Regions from separate parts of the Xenorhabdus sp. SGI 60 genome, predicted to be linked through region 1. Evidence: predicted binding sites of a transcription regulator. Region 1 holds the regulator's gene; the other holds the start of a gene.

Region 1 (6,176 bases):
GGAGGCTCACGCATTATCTCCATCACACTACAAACTGCCCTGAATATCATCGAATTCAACATGCCGCCACAAGAAGCCGTCAATAGCCCACGGATCCACCATCAATGGCTACCTGACGAAGTCTATTATGAACAACGTGGCCTGTCGAAAGACACACTGAATTTACTGGAAAAAATGGGTTACAAAATGGTGGAACAGACACCTTGGGGAGCAGCAGAATTAATCATGATTGGATTGCCAGGTGCCGCTGGGGTGACTCCACAATCGTCAGGCAATGATTCAGTCGTATCAGGTATTGTCCGTGAAGGCTATATCTACGGTGCTAACGATGCACGGCGACCTGCCGGTGCCGCCATTGGTTATTAATCCAGCACAAATCAGCAAAAAAGGTGGGCTGCTTTCAACAGCTCACCTTTATCATCTTATAACATCACTTATCCATGTTTATCATGAATAGACTTCATTCCTACTTCTCTTCAGGCTGCACTTCATACTTTGGGAGCTTTACGCCTCCTACGATGCGGTCATAAATAGCGCACACAACAATCGTCAGTAAAGTAGGCAGTAACCAAGCCAAACCTTGATCCGCTAATAGCAGATGCTTCGCCCACTCAGGCAGTAAATGGGTGAGGTACCCAGAAACTTTTATGACATCCAAAACCCCAAACAGCAAACTGACAGACATGGCAGGAGCCAAAATACGGGTGCAGTTATTCCACCAACGGATTGTAAAGCTCAGTAATATCAGCACGATACAGGGAGGATAAATGGCCGTCAGTACGGGAAGTGAGAACTTAATCAAGTGGCTTAAGCCCATGTTAGAAACCAACATGGAGAATGTGCCTAAAATCAGTACCAGAGTACGATAGGATAATGGCAAATAGCGGCTGAAAAATTCAGAACAAGCACACGTCAAGCCAACAGCAGTTACCATACAAGCAACGAAAATCAGTACCGCGAGGAAGAAACTGCCGTAGTTACCAAAAATGCTTTGGACATAGGCGTGCAAAATCGCAGCCCCATTATCCGCGGTAGGCACTAATGTGCCACTGCCTTCCCCAAGTTTGAACAAAGAGAGGTATACCAGCGTCAAGCCAAGACCGGCAATCACGCCAGCCCACATAGCATAGCGCGTCAACAGGGAAGAAGCCGCAATTCCTCTGGAACGAACTGCGTTAACAATAACAATACCGAATACCATTGCAGCCAGTGTGTCCATGGTCAAATAGCCATTGACAAAGCCATTTGAGAACGGAATTTCCCGATAAGTTTCAATAGCAGGAACAGGGCCACCTGCCGGCCACAACACAGCCGCAATTCCTAAAATGGCTAACGCTACGATTTTGATTGGAGCCAATATATGGCCAACACTATCCAGTAGTTTGCCCGGATACAATGAAATCAGTACCACGAGTGCAAAATAGATCACACTATAAATAAATAGGGGAAGATCACCTGTTCCGGTAAGTGGTGCAATACCCACTTCAAAAGAAACCGTTGCAGTCCTGGGGGTTGCAAACAAGGGGCCGACAGCTAAATAGCAGACAGTTGCCAGAATCAGACCTGCCGTTTTTCCAATCGGTGCACTGAGTGCTTCAATGCCCCCCCCCACTTTTGCCAACGCAATGACAGTAATGACTGGCAAGCCAACAGCGGTTAGCAAAAAGCCTGCGGCTGAGATCCAAACGTTCTCTCCTGCCTGCAAGCCAACCATAGGCGGAAAAATAATATTTCCCGCACCAACAAACAAGGCAAAGGTCATAAAACCTAATGCCCAAATATCCTTAGATGATAAACGGTATGCCATAATGATTGCTAATGTATTATTGCCAAAAGAAATGCATCTGCGACAGTAACTATCGCAAGTACTTGAATTTTCACTGGCGAGACCGAATTCTGATTTAACAGTCAGTGATCAACATAATATTCACTGATAATCGCAAGATACAGAATGATAGTAGTAATAACAGCTAGAATCGCCAACAACTGCCCCCAAGTAAAACTTTTATAGCGCTAAAAGGCAAGCAGTAAACCAAAAACCAGAATAATGTACTGAACTGGTTTTTAAAATCAGTTATTATTGTTATCTATCATTGAATACACACTATATGATTTGTTCATTTTCCGCTCGCGCGCATTTTTTGTTCATGCTAACTCATAAATCATTTTGTCATAAAACGGTTTTTGGCAGAGGCAATAAGCCGAGATGCCAATAAAAAGCTAAAAACGGAGCCTTTCCCTAAAGTACTCGCAATATCAAGATGGGTATTGTAGTGATGCAAAGCATGTTTCACTATCGACAAACCTAACCCATTCCCCCCAGTTTGACGTGAGCGGGCCAGATCGACGCGATAAAAACGTTCTGTCAGACGTGGTAAATGTTCCGCGCTAATTCCACCGCCATTGTCTTTCACTTTGAACTGTGCGCCTTGGGAAACATCTCGCCAGCTCACCTCAATCCTTGTGCCCGGAGGGGTATGTCTAATGGCGTTATAAACAAGGTTGGACATTGCACTGCGCAGCTGCTCTTCATTACCAAACACTTTCAGCTTTTCATCAATATCAAACACAATATCGTACTGCTCATTTCCCAAAACCAATACTTCCCGTTGCAATACTTCCCGTTGCAATACTTTCAATATGTTGGGAACATCCACAACTTCATTCACGTTCACTTGTGGCCCCCCTTCAATTTTGGAAAGATGCAGCAGTTGTTGCACCAAACCATCCATTCTTCGTATTTGTTCCCGCATCGTACCGATGACTTTCTGGTTTACGTTATTGTCGAACGCCTGATCCTCCATCATTTCCAGATAACCTTGCAGTACAGTGAGGGGGGTTTTGAGTTCATGACTTACATTGGTAAAAAAATCCCGTCTGGCATTTTCCAACTGTCGTTTTTGGGTGATGTCGCGCGCGACCATCAATAATTGCTTCTCAGAATAAGGCATAATGCGGAACTCTATCATATTGCCATTATTCAATTCGATGGACAGAGGGTGGGAAAAATCATTCTCGGTAATATAACGGCTAAAATCAGGATAGCGAAGCAGGTTGAAAATATGCTGACCATTATCCTCAGGCCAGCGGAACCCAAGTAAATGCTGTGCCAAACGATTACACCAAAAAATATTGCCCTCCGTGGTCATTATCACAATGGCATCCGGCAATGATTCAGCACCACTGCGAAAGCGTTTGATGAGTAACGCGAGTTCACGACGTCGTTTGCGATTGCGTTGCTGCAACTGATAAATACCATAAAAGATAGGTTCCCAGCCGCCACGACCGGCGGGCGGTAACATATTGCGATCCAGCCATAACCAATCGGATAATTTCAGCAAATTATAGCCATGCCATATCAGGGCCAAAAATAGCGCAATAACCAGCAACCATGCTAACTGACCGATAAAAAGAGACAAAATGACAGCGGGCAAGCAAAAAAGCACAAGCCCCCATACCAACTTTTTCCAAGATAAACGCTCAAGCACGTGACCTTACTCCAAACAATCAATAGCGGGTAGAAAAGCGATAACCCGTACCACGCACTGTTTGTACCATCTTAGCGTGATCCCCTATCTCCAACGCCCTACGCAAGCGTCGAATATGTACATCAACCGTACGATCTTCCACATAAACATTTGTTCCCCACACATAGTTGAGTAACTGTTCACGACTATAAACACGCTCAGGATGAGTCATAAAAAAGTGGAGAAGTTTGAATTCAGTTGGCCCCATTTCCACATCTTGTCCATGACTGGAAACGCGGTGGGATGATGGGTCTAGCACCAATCCATCCATATCAATAATCTCTTCCGACTCTATAGGTGAAAGGCGGCGCAAAACAGCCTTAACCCGGGCAATCAATTCCTTCGGTGAAAAAGGCTTCGTTATATAGTCATCCGCACCGACATCTAAACCACGCACTCGATCTTCTTCTTCCACCCGAGCCGTAACCATAATGACAGGGATCGCCTTAACGTTATTATCCCGCTTCATTTGCCGGATAAGTTGTATCCCAGAGCCTCCTGGCAGCATCCAGTCCAATAATACCAAATCAGGATAAGGTTCAGACAAACGTCTTATTGCCGTATCGTAATCTTCCGCTTCAATGGTCTGATAACCGTTTTGTTCCAGTGCAAAACAGACCATTTCACGAATCGGCACTTCATCTTCAACTACCAAAATGCGTTTAACCATGGTTAATTCCGTTAATGTCATTAAGGCTAGTGACTTTCGCTGCAAATATTATGAGTCAATTTTATGACACTTTTATGAAACCTCTTACTCCTCAATTAGCAAGAGACAAACTGGCTCCCAAAGAAAATTTTGCAACTTTGTCATATTTCATTGTGGATGCGAAGTAGCTCGAAAATTCAGTAAAGAATGTCGAATTGCACAGGACATCCCTCAAACTGCCATTATAATTAACCCCTGCAACAAGCAAGGAAGTAACGGGCGGGAAAATCATGCGAATTATTCACACATCTGACTGGCATCTTGGCCAATATTTCTTTACTAAAAGCCGCGCTGCTGAACATAAGCATTTTTTGCAGTGGCTGATTGAAAAAATAGTGCAATATCAAGTTGATGCACTAATTATTGCCGGCGATATTTTTGATACCGGTTCGCCACCCAGCTACGCACGTGAACTTTATAACAAATTCATTGTGGCATTACAGCCTACAGGCTGCCAGCTTGTCATTCTTGGTGGAAACCACGATTCTGTTGCCACACTTAACGAATCAAAATCCCTTCTCTCTTACCTGAATACCATTGTGATTGCCAATGCTGAAACTGAAGATATCACACAGCAGATAAAGCTTCTGAATAACAGAGATGGCAATGCAGGGGCAATTCTCTGTGCCATTCCCTATCTGCGGCCACGGGATATCATGACCAGTCAGGCGGGGCAATCTGGCGTACAAAAACAGCAGGCACTACAGGATGCCATCTCCGGGCATTATCACAAGCTCTACCAACAAGCCTGTGCATTACGAGAACAGCTCAGCCAGCCATTACCGATTATCGCCACTGGTCACCTCACTACGGTGGGCGCTTCCACTACGGATTCCGTTCGCGATATTTACATCGGCACATTAGAGGCCTTCCCCGCACAGTCATTTCCTCCTGCTGACTATATTGCACTAGGGCATATCCATCGCCCGCAAGTCATCGGTAAATCAACGCATATCCGCTACAGCGGTTCTCCTATTCCACTCAGTTTTGATGAAGTGGGGCAGGAAAAAAGTGTCTGCTTAGTGGACTTTAAATCAGGCAAACTCGATAACATCACACTGTTACCAATCCCACATTATCAGCCTATGCAGCTTATTCGTGGTAATTTGAAACAAATCGAAGAGCAATTACACGTTTTCAAGGAACATCAGGGAGAGCGCCCGGTTTGGCTGGATATTGAAGTCGCAACCCAGGATTATCTGCACGACATCCAAAAACGCATTCAGGCTCTCAGTGAAGGGTTGCCTGTTGAGATCATCCTGCTACGCCGCAGCAAAAGCGCTCGCCAACGGTCACTGTCAGAACAAAATAAAGAAACGCTTACCGAGCTAAGTGTAAATGAAGTCTTTGAGCGGCGTTTGGCGCTGGCAGAAATCGATGATCTTGCCCAAAAACAACGCCTGACCACTCTATTTAAACAGACGCTGGATGATATTTCTCAGCAATAACCTGAAGAGAACATGCCATGAAAATTCTTAGCTTACGGCTGAAAAATATCAATTCCCTGCAAGGTGAATGGAAAATTGACTTTACGGCAGAACCCTTTGCCAGCAATGGATTGTTTGCCATTATCGGCCCTACAGGTGCAGGAAAAACATCTTTATTGGATGCCATTTGCCTCGCCCTTTATCATGAAACACCAAGGCTCAACACTATTTCTGCCTCGCAAAATGAACTCATGACCCGTCATACCGCAGAGTGCCTTGCTGAAGTAGAATTTGAAGTCAAAGGCGTCGCTTATCGGGCATTTTGGAGTCAGCGTCGTGCTCGTAACCAGGCAAATGGCAAACTCCAGCCCCCAAAAGGAGAATTAGCCCTCAAAAAAGAGGGAAAAATCCTGGCTGATAAAATTCCAGAGAAAAAAGAAAAAATAGCCGAAATAACTGGGCTGGATTTTAGCCGTTTTACCAAATCAATGCTTTTGTCACAGGGGAATTTTG
Region 2 (6,176 bases), 3.3 Mb from region 1:
TATACCCCTGTACCTTCTTAACCGTAACGGCCGGTAATGTAATCTTCGGTCTGTTTCATCTTTGGTGTGGTAAACAATCTATCGGTATCGCTAAATTCAATCAGTTCACCAAGGTACATAAAGGCCGTGTAATCCGAACAGCGAGCCGCCTGCTGCATATTGTGGGTGACGATCACGACGGTATATTCCGATTTCAGTTCGCTGATCAACTCTTCAATGCGCCCTGTCGAGATGGGATCAAGTGCCGAACAGGGTTCATCCAGCAACAAAATCTCAGGACGAATAGCAATACCACGGGCGATACACAGACGCTGTTGTTGACCACCAGAAAGGCTATACCCACTCTGGTGTAATTTATCTTTGGTTTCATGCCACAATGCCGCTTTGGTCAACGCCCATTGGACACGTTCATCCATCTCTGCTCTGGGCAGTTTTTCAAACAGGCGCACCCCGAAAGCAATATTGTCGTAAATGGACATCGGGAATGGTGTCGGCTTCTGGAAGACCATCCCAACTTTGGCACGTAGCAAGGCAACATCTTGCTTGTCTGTCAGGATATTGGTGCCATCCAGAATAATTTCACCTTCAACGCGCTGATCACCGTACAATTCATACATTTTATTGAAAGTACGCAGTAACGTGGACTTACCACAGCCCGATGGCCCGATAAATGCCGTTACCTTATTTTGTACGATATCCAGCGTAATATTTTTCAATGCATGAAACTTGCCGTAATAGAAATTCAGATCACGTACCTGAATTTTACTTCCTGCGATTTTATTGACTGCCATGTTGTTTATCGCCGTATTGTTTACTGAAATAACGTCATTAGCCTTATTCATCAGTATTTGTCTCTTTAATACTTTCTGCTTTTGTTCCTTTGAAAAAATATCAGTACTTTTTCTTCACAAACAACGCCCGCGCCACAATGTTAATTAGCAATACACATAGCGTAATCAATAATACCCCCGCCCATGCCAATTGCTGCCAGTCAGAGAATGGACTCATGGCAAACTTGAAAATAGTGACAGGCAAGTTGGCCATCGGCTGGCTAAGATCGGTGCTCCAGAACTGGTTGGAAAGCGAAGTGAACAACAAGGGCGCCGTTTCACCGGCGATACGAGCAATAGCCAGCAATACACCGGTCATAATGCCAGATATTGAGGCTTTCAAAGTGATGGCAGAGATCATTTTCCATTTCGGTGTGCCCAGTGCATAAGCGGCTTCACGCAAGTTATCCGGCACCAATTTCAGCATGTTTTCCGTCGTACGAATAACAATGGGGATCTGCAACAGTGCCAGTGCAATGACTCCTGCCCAACCCGAAAAGTGTTGCACTTTTGCCACCACAACCGTGTAGACAAATAATCCAACCACAATCGAAGGGGCTGAAAGCAGGATGTCATTAATAAAGCGGATGATTTCTGCCAGCCATGAACGGCGGCCATACTCCGCCAGATAAATTCCCGCCATAATCCCCAATGGCGTACCAAACACCGTCGCCCAGAAGATCAGCAAACCGCTACCCACAATGGCGTTTGCCAGCCCACCACCCTCGGTATTGGGAGGTGGCGTCATTTCAGTAAACAACGCCAGCGACATACCATCGATACCTTTAGTGACAGTGGAGATTAAAATCCAGCCCAGCCAAAATAAACCGAATGCCATCGTCATCATGGATAGCATCAGCGCCAGCCGGTTTTTCTGACGACGCCATGACTGCATACGGCGACGGCTTTTCATCTCCGCTTCATTTACTGTATTGACTAAATGTGAGGGTTGCTCATTGATGGTTGTCATCTCAGCGCTGCCCCTCATTTTTTGCCAGACGCAGAATCATCAATTTTGATAACGCCAATACAATAAAAGTGATGACAAATAAAATCAGCCCCAGCTCCATCAATGCGGCGGTATGCAGGCCTGATTCAGCCTCAGCAAATTCATTTGCCAATGCAGAAGTGATACTGTTCCCCGGCATATACAGAGACAAACTATCAAGTTGGTAGGTATTACCGATAATAAAAGTGACAGCCATTGTTTCTCCCAATGCCCGGCCAAGCCCCAACATGACGCCACCAATTACACCATTCCTGGTATACGGCAAGACGATATGCCAAATCACTTCCCATGTTGTACAACCGATACCATAGGCAGATTCTTTCATCATCACAGGGGTCTGTTCAAACACATCACGCATGACAGAAGCGATATAGGGGATAATCATGATGGCAAGAATGACACCCGCCGCCAGAATGCCGATGCCAAAGGCAGGACCGGAGAATAGCGCACCCACGATGGGAATACTGGAGAACACGTCACCAACGGGTTGCTGAAAATAGGTGGCAAACAGTGGAGCGAAAACAAACAGCCCCCACATGCCATAAACAATGCTGGGGATCGCTGCCAATAACTCAATCGCCATACCCAACGGGCGTTTTAGCCAGTTTGGTGACAATTCCGTCAGAAACAGGGCGATACCAAAACTCACGGGAACCGCAATAATCAAGGCAACTAACGAAGTCATCAATGTGCCATAAATCGGTATCAATGCGCCAAACATCCCTGCCGGCGCATCCCACTCTTTGCTCCATAAGAAAGCAAAACCAAATGCTTGTATACTCGGCCAGGAAGCAATGATCAGCGAAATGATAATGCCTCCCAGCAGAAATAAAGTTAGCAGCGCCGCTAACTTAACCAGCGCGCTGAAGATAATGTCACCATTTTTGCGTGGTGCTTTCAGTGCCGTTTTACGTTCGGCCATACGCTTCATTCTCATGTTAGGTTATTTCCCCTTAATAAAAGGGGAGATTACTCTTCCACGCTGCACGCACCTGGCTGACCACTTCTTCCGGCAGGGTGGCATAATCCAGCGCCTTCGCCTGCTTTTTACCGTTGTTATAGGCCCAATTGAAAAAGTTCAGCACTGCGATACCATTGGCAGCATTTGCCTGTTGCTTGTGGATAAGAATGAATGTCGTCGAGGTAATTGGCCACGCATTATCGCCTTTCTGGTTTGTCAGATCTTGGGCAAAGCTGTGGCTCCAATCTGCCCCTTTGGCCGCCGCACTAAAGTTCTCTTCGGTAGGCGCTAGCACGGCACCATCCGCTGAAATCAGTTTGGTATAAGCCAGGTGATTCTGCTTTGCATAGGCATATTCGACATAACCAATCGAACCCGGCAGACGCTGAACAAATGCAGCAATCCCGTCATTACCTTTACCGCCCAATCCTGTTGGCCATTTGACGGTAGAGCCAGCCCCAACTTTTTGTTTCCAATCGCTGTTAACTTTGGACAGGTAACTCGTAAAAACGTAGGAAGTCCCTGAACCATCAGCGCGACGAATCACAGCAATGTTTTGCTCTGGCAGTTTGAGATCGGGGTTCAACTTTGCAATCGCTGGATCATTCCATTTCTTGATATTACCCAGATAAATATCACCAAGGGTTTTGCCATCCAGAATCAACTGACCCGCTTTAACACCGGTAATGTTCACCGCCAGCACAATCCCACCGATTACCGTTGGAAACTGGAACAAACCATCAGTCGCCAATTTTTCGTCAGAAAGCGGGGCATCAGATGCGCCAAAATCAACGGTATTAGCAATAATCTGTTTTACCCCCCCAGAAGAACCGATGCCTTGATAATTGATTTTGTTACCCGTTTCTTTCTGATAAGAATCCGCCCATTTGGTATATATCGGAGCAGGAAATGTTGCACCTGCCCCCGTCAAGCTGGCGGCAGCAAATGAAGACAGGGATGTCATGGCAAATACAGTAACCATGATACTCGCCACGGTGGTACGCATTGATTTCATACTATCTCCTGTTGGAATACGCATCATGAATGAAAAATAAATGACAGGTATCGCTGACAATCTGATATTCAGGTAAGAAAATGATTCAATAAAGAAAATAGGTGAATTCAATGACAATAAGATGTATGAATTATGACATTTTTATGACAGGAGGTTGCGGTAGTGCCTTATTTTGTGTTCAACGATGTTCTTATGTTGCACTCAATGGAATATATATACGAATGGATAACCCCTGTTTTTCACTGCTCCCCACCTGAATATCCCCCCGTGGCTATCAATGATACGGCGGATGATCGCCAGCCCCAGCCCCACGCCCCTATTTATTTCGCCCTATTATTTATTTCACTTCTATTATTTCCCTGCATAAAAGGCTGAAATAAAATGGCGGCGGCTTCTTTCGTCATTCCAGTACCGTTGTCCTCAACCTGAAACCAGCCAAATTTTTCTGTTGAGCCACTACTGATACGAACCCACCCATTGCCATAACGCCGGGCATTAGTAAACAGATTGACCAGTACACGTTTGATGGAAAAAGAATGGGCTAAAATGAAAATCGAACTTGTAGCTAAACGATTTTCAATATCGGTATCTGCCGCACAACGCTGTTCTGCTGCAATTACCTCTCCAAGCAACCCGTTCAATTCACAGCATGTCATCGGCATATCCTGCCCTGTCCGTTGATAATCAATGAATTGATCAATCATGGCATTGCACTCTTCAATGTCCTGATGGACAGATTCTGTCAGAAAATCATCTTTTCCCTCCATCATTTCCATCGCCAGACGAATACGGGTAAGCGGAGTGCGCAAGTCATGGCTCACGCCAGCCATTAATACCGCCCAATCGCTTTCCTGTGATTTCAGCTCCGCCGACAATTGGTTAAGCGCCCTAATCACGGAACGGATAGCGGGCGTCCCCCTTTCAGGCACTGAGGAGCCTCTTTTTCCTTTTCCCATGTCGATAACGGCTTTCCGCATAGCTTTCAATGAATGTTTCTGGACAGCGGAATATCGCCCGAACACCATGAACACGGACAATGCCACCGCAAAAACACTGATAAAGAGATAGGGAAATACCGCGTTAAAAGGAAGCGATTCTAATACCACCAGCAGTAAGGTAACCAGAGAGCTGAACAGCAAGCTGCCCAGCACTAAGTACAGGACACGGAAAAACAAAGTACGCAGAGAAAGCCAATACTTTTTTACACTGGGCTTTTTCATACCTTGTTTCCATCAGGAACAAAAACGTATCCCAGCCCCCAAACCGTCTGGATATAACGCGGATGGGCAGGATCTTCTTCAATCAGACGACGCAGACGGGAAATCTGGACATCAATGGAACGCTCCATCGCACCATACTCTCGTCCCCGAGCCAGATTCATCAATTTATCCCGTGATAATGGTTCACGTGGGTAAGAAACCAACACCTTCAACACGGAAAATTCCCCACTGGTCAAAGGTAACAATTCATCTTGATGAAACATTTCACGCGTTCCAAGATCAAGTTTAAATTTCCCAAACTTGATCACCGCATCATCCGGCGTCGGCGCCCCCGGCAATTCTTTCGCCTGTCGCCGCAGGACAGCACGCATACGTGCCAACAATTCACGCGGGTTAAAAGGCTTGGCAAGATAATCATCAGCACCAATTTCAAGCCCCACAATCCGATCAACCTCTTCCCCTTTCGCGGATATCATGATGATCGGGATCGCGTTATGCTGACTTCTCAGCCTTCGACAGATAGACAACCCATCTTCGCCCGGCAACATTAAATCCAGGACAATCAATTGAATGGATTCTCTGGTCAATAAACGATCCATCTGTTCTGCATTTGCTGCGCTACGCACCTGGAACCCCTGTTCGGATAAATAGCGTTCCAGTAACGCCCGCAAGCGCATATCATCATCAACAACAAGGATTTTATAACTCTCTTGCATGTTTCAGCTCCCAAGATACTCCATGCCCGCAACATCCATTACTTTCACAGAAAACCCATAACCCCAATAGAAACTTAACCGTATGTATTTTTAGGAAACTTATGCCAAAGGCTGATAGCTAATTTCCAGTATCCAGTAAGTCACCACGCCATTCGGTGTCATCACTGTGACTTCATCATCAACCTGCTTACCCAGTAATGCCCTCGCCACCGGAGAATCAATGGAGATCCACTTCCTGGCAGGATCGAATTCATCCGGCCCTACCAAACGAAATAGGTGTTCCTCTTCATTCTCGTTTTCAACTTTTACCCATGCCCCAAAAAAGACTTTCCCTTCTTGTCGCGGGTCAGGATCGACAATTTGCAGTACATCAAGTCGCCTGGACAAAAAACGTACTCGGCGGTCAATTTCCCTTAACCTTTTTT

Evidence for each region. Region 1 encodes PhoB, which activates phosphate uptake and scavenging genes when phosphate is short. Its sites were predicted from a motif close to CTGTCATAAAACTGNCNNAT; they were not measured.
Region 2: pstS (phosphate ABC transporter substrate-binding protein PstS) is a predicted target of PhoB. The motif match lies at 3,946-3,965, and genes of this name have one in related genera.

What each region holds. Positions count from the first base shown of each region.
Region 1 is NZ_CP196860.1:3,455,125-3,461,300, forward strand. It holds gene ggt (gamma-glutamyltransferase) at 1-366, shown strand, start outside; gene brnQ (branched-chain amino acid transport system II carrier protein) at 467-1,807, opposite strand; gene phoR (phosphate regulon sensor histidine kinase PhoR) at 2,163-3,488, opposite strand; gene phoB (phosphate regulon transcriptional regulator PhoB) at 3,508-4,197, opposite strand; gene sbcD (exonuclease subunit SbcD) at 4,467-5,684, shown strand; gene ACSJJG_RS16435 (AAA family ATPase) at 5,702-6,176, shown strand, end outside.
Region 2 is NZ_CP196860.1:134,810-140,985, reverse strand. It holds gene pstB (phosphate ABC transporter ATP-binding protein PstB) at 18-791, opposite strand; gene pstA (phosphate ABC transporter permease PstA) at 892-1,800, opposite strand; gene pstC (phosphate ABC transporter permease PstC) at 1,802-2,761, opposite strand; gene pstS (phosphate ABC transporter substrate-binding protein PstS) at 2,793-3,815, opposite strand; gene ACSJJG_RS00620 (histidine kinase dimerization/phospho-acceptor domain-containing protein) at 4,136-5,035, opposite strand; gene ompR (osmolarity response regulator transcription factor OmpR) at 5,032-5,751, opposite strand; gene greB (transcription elongation factor GreB) at 5,851-6,176, opposite strand, start outside.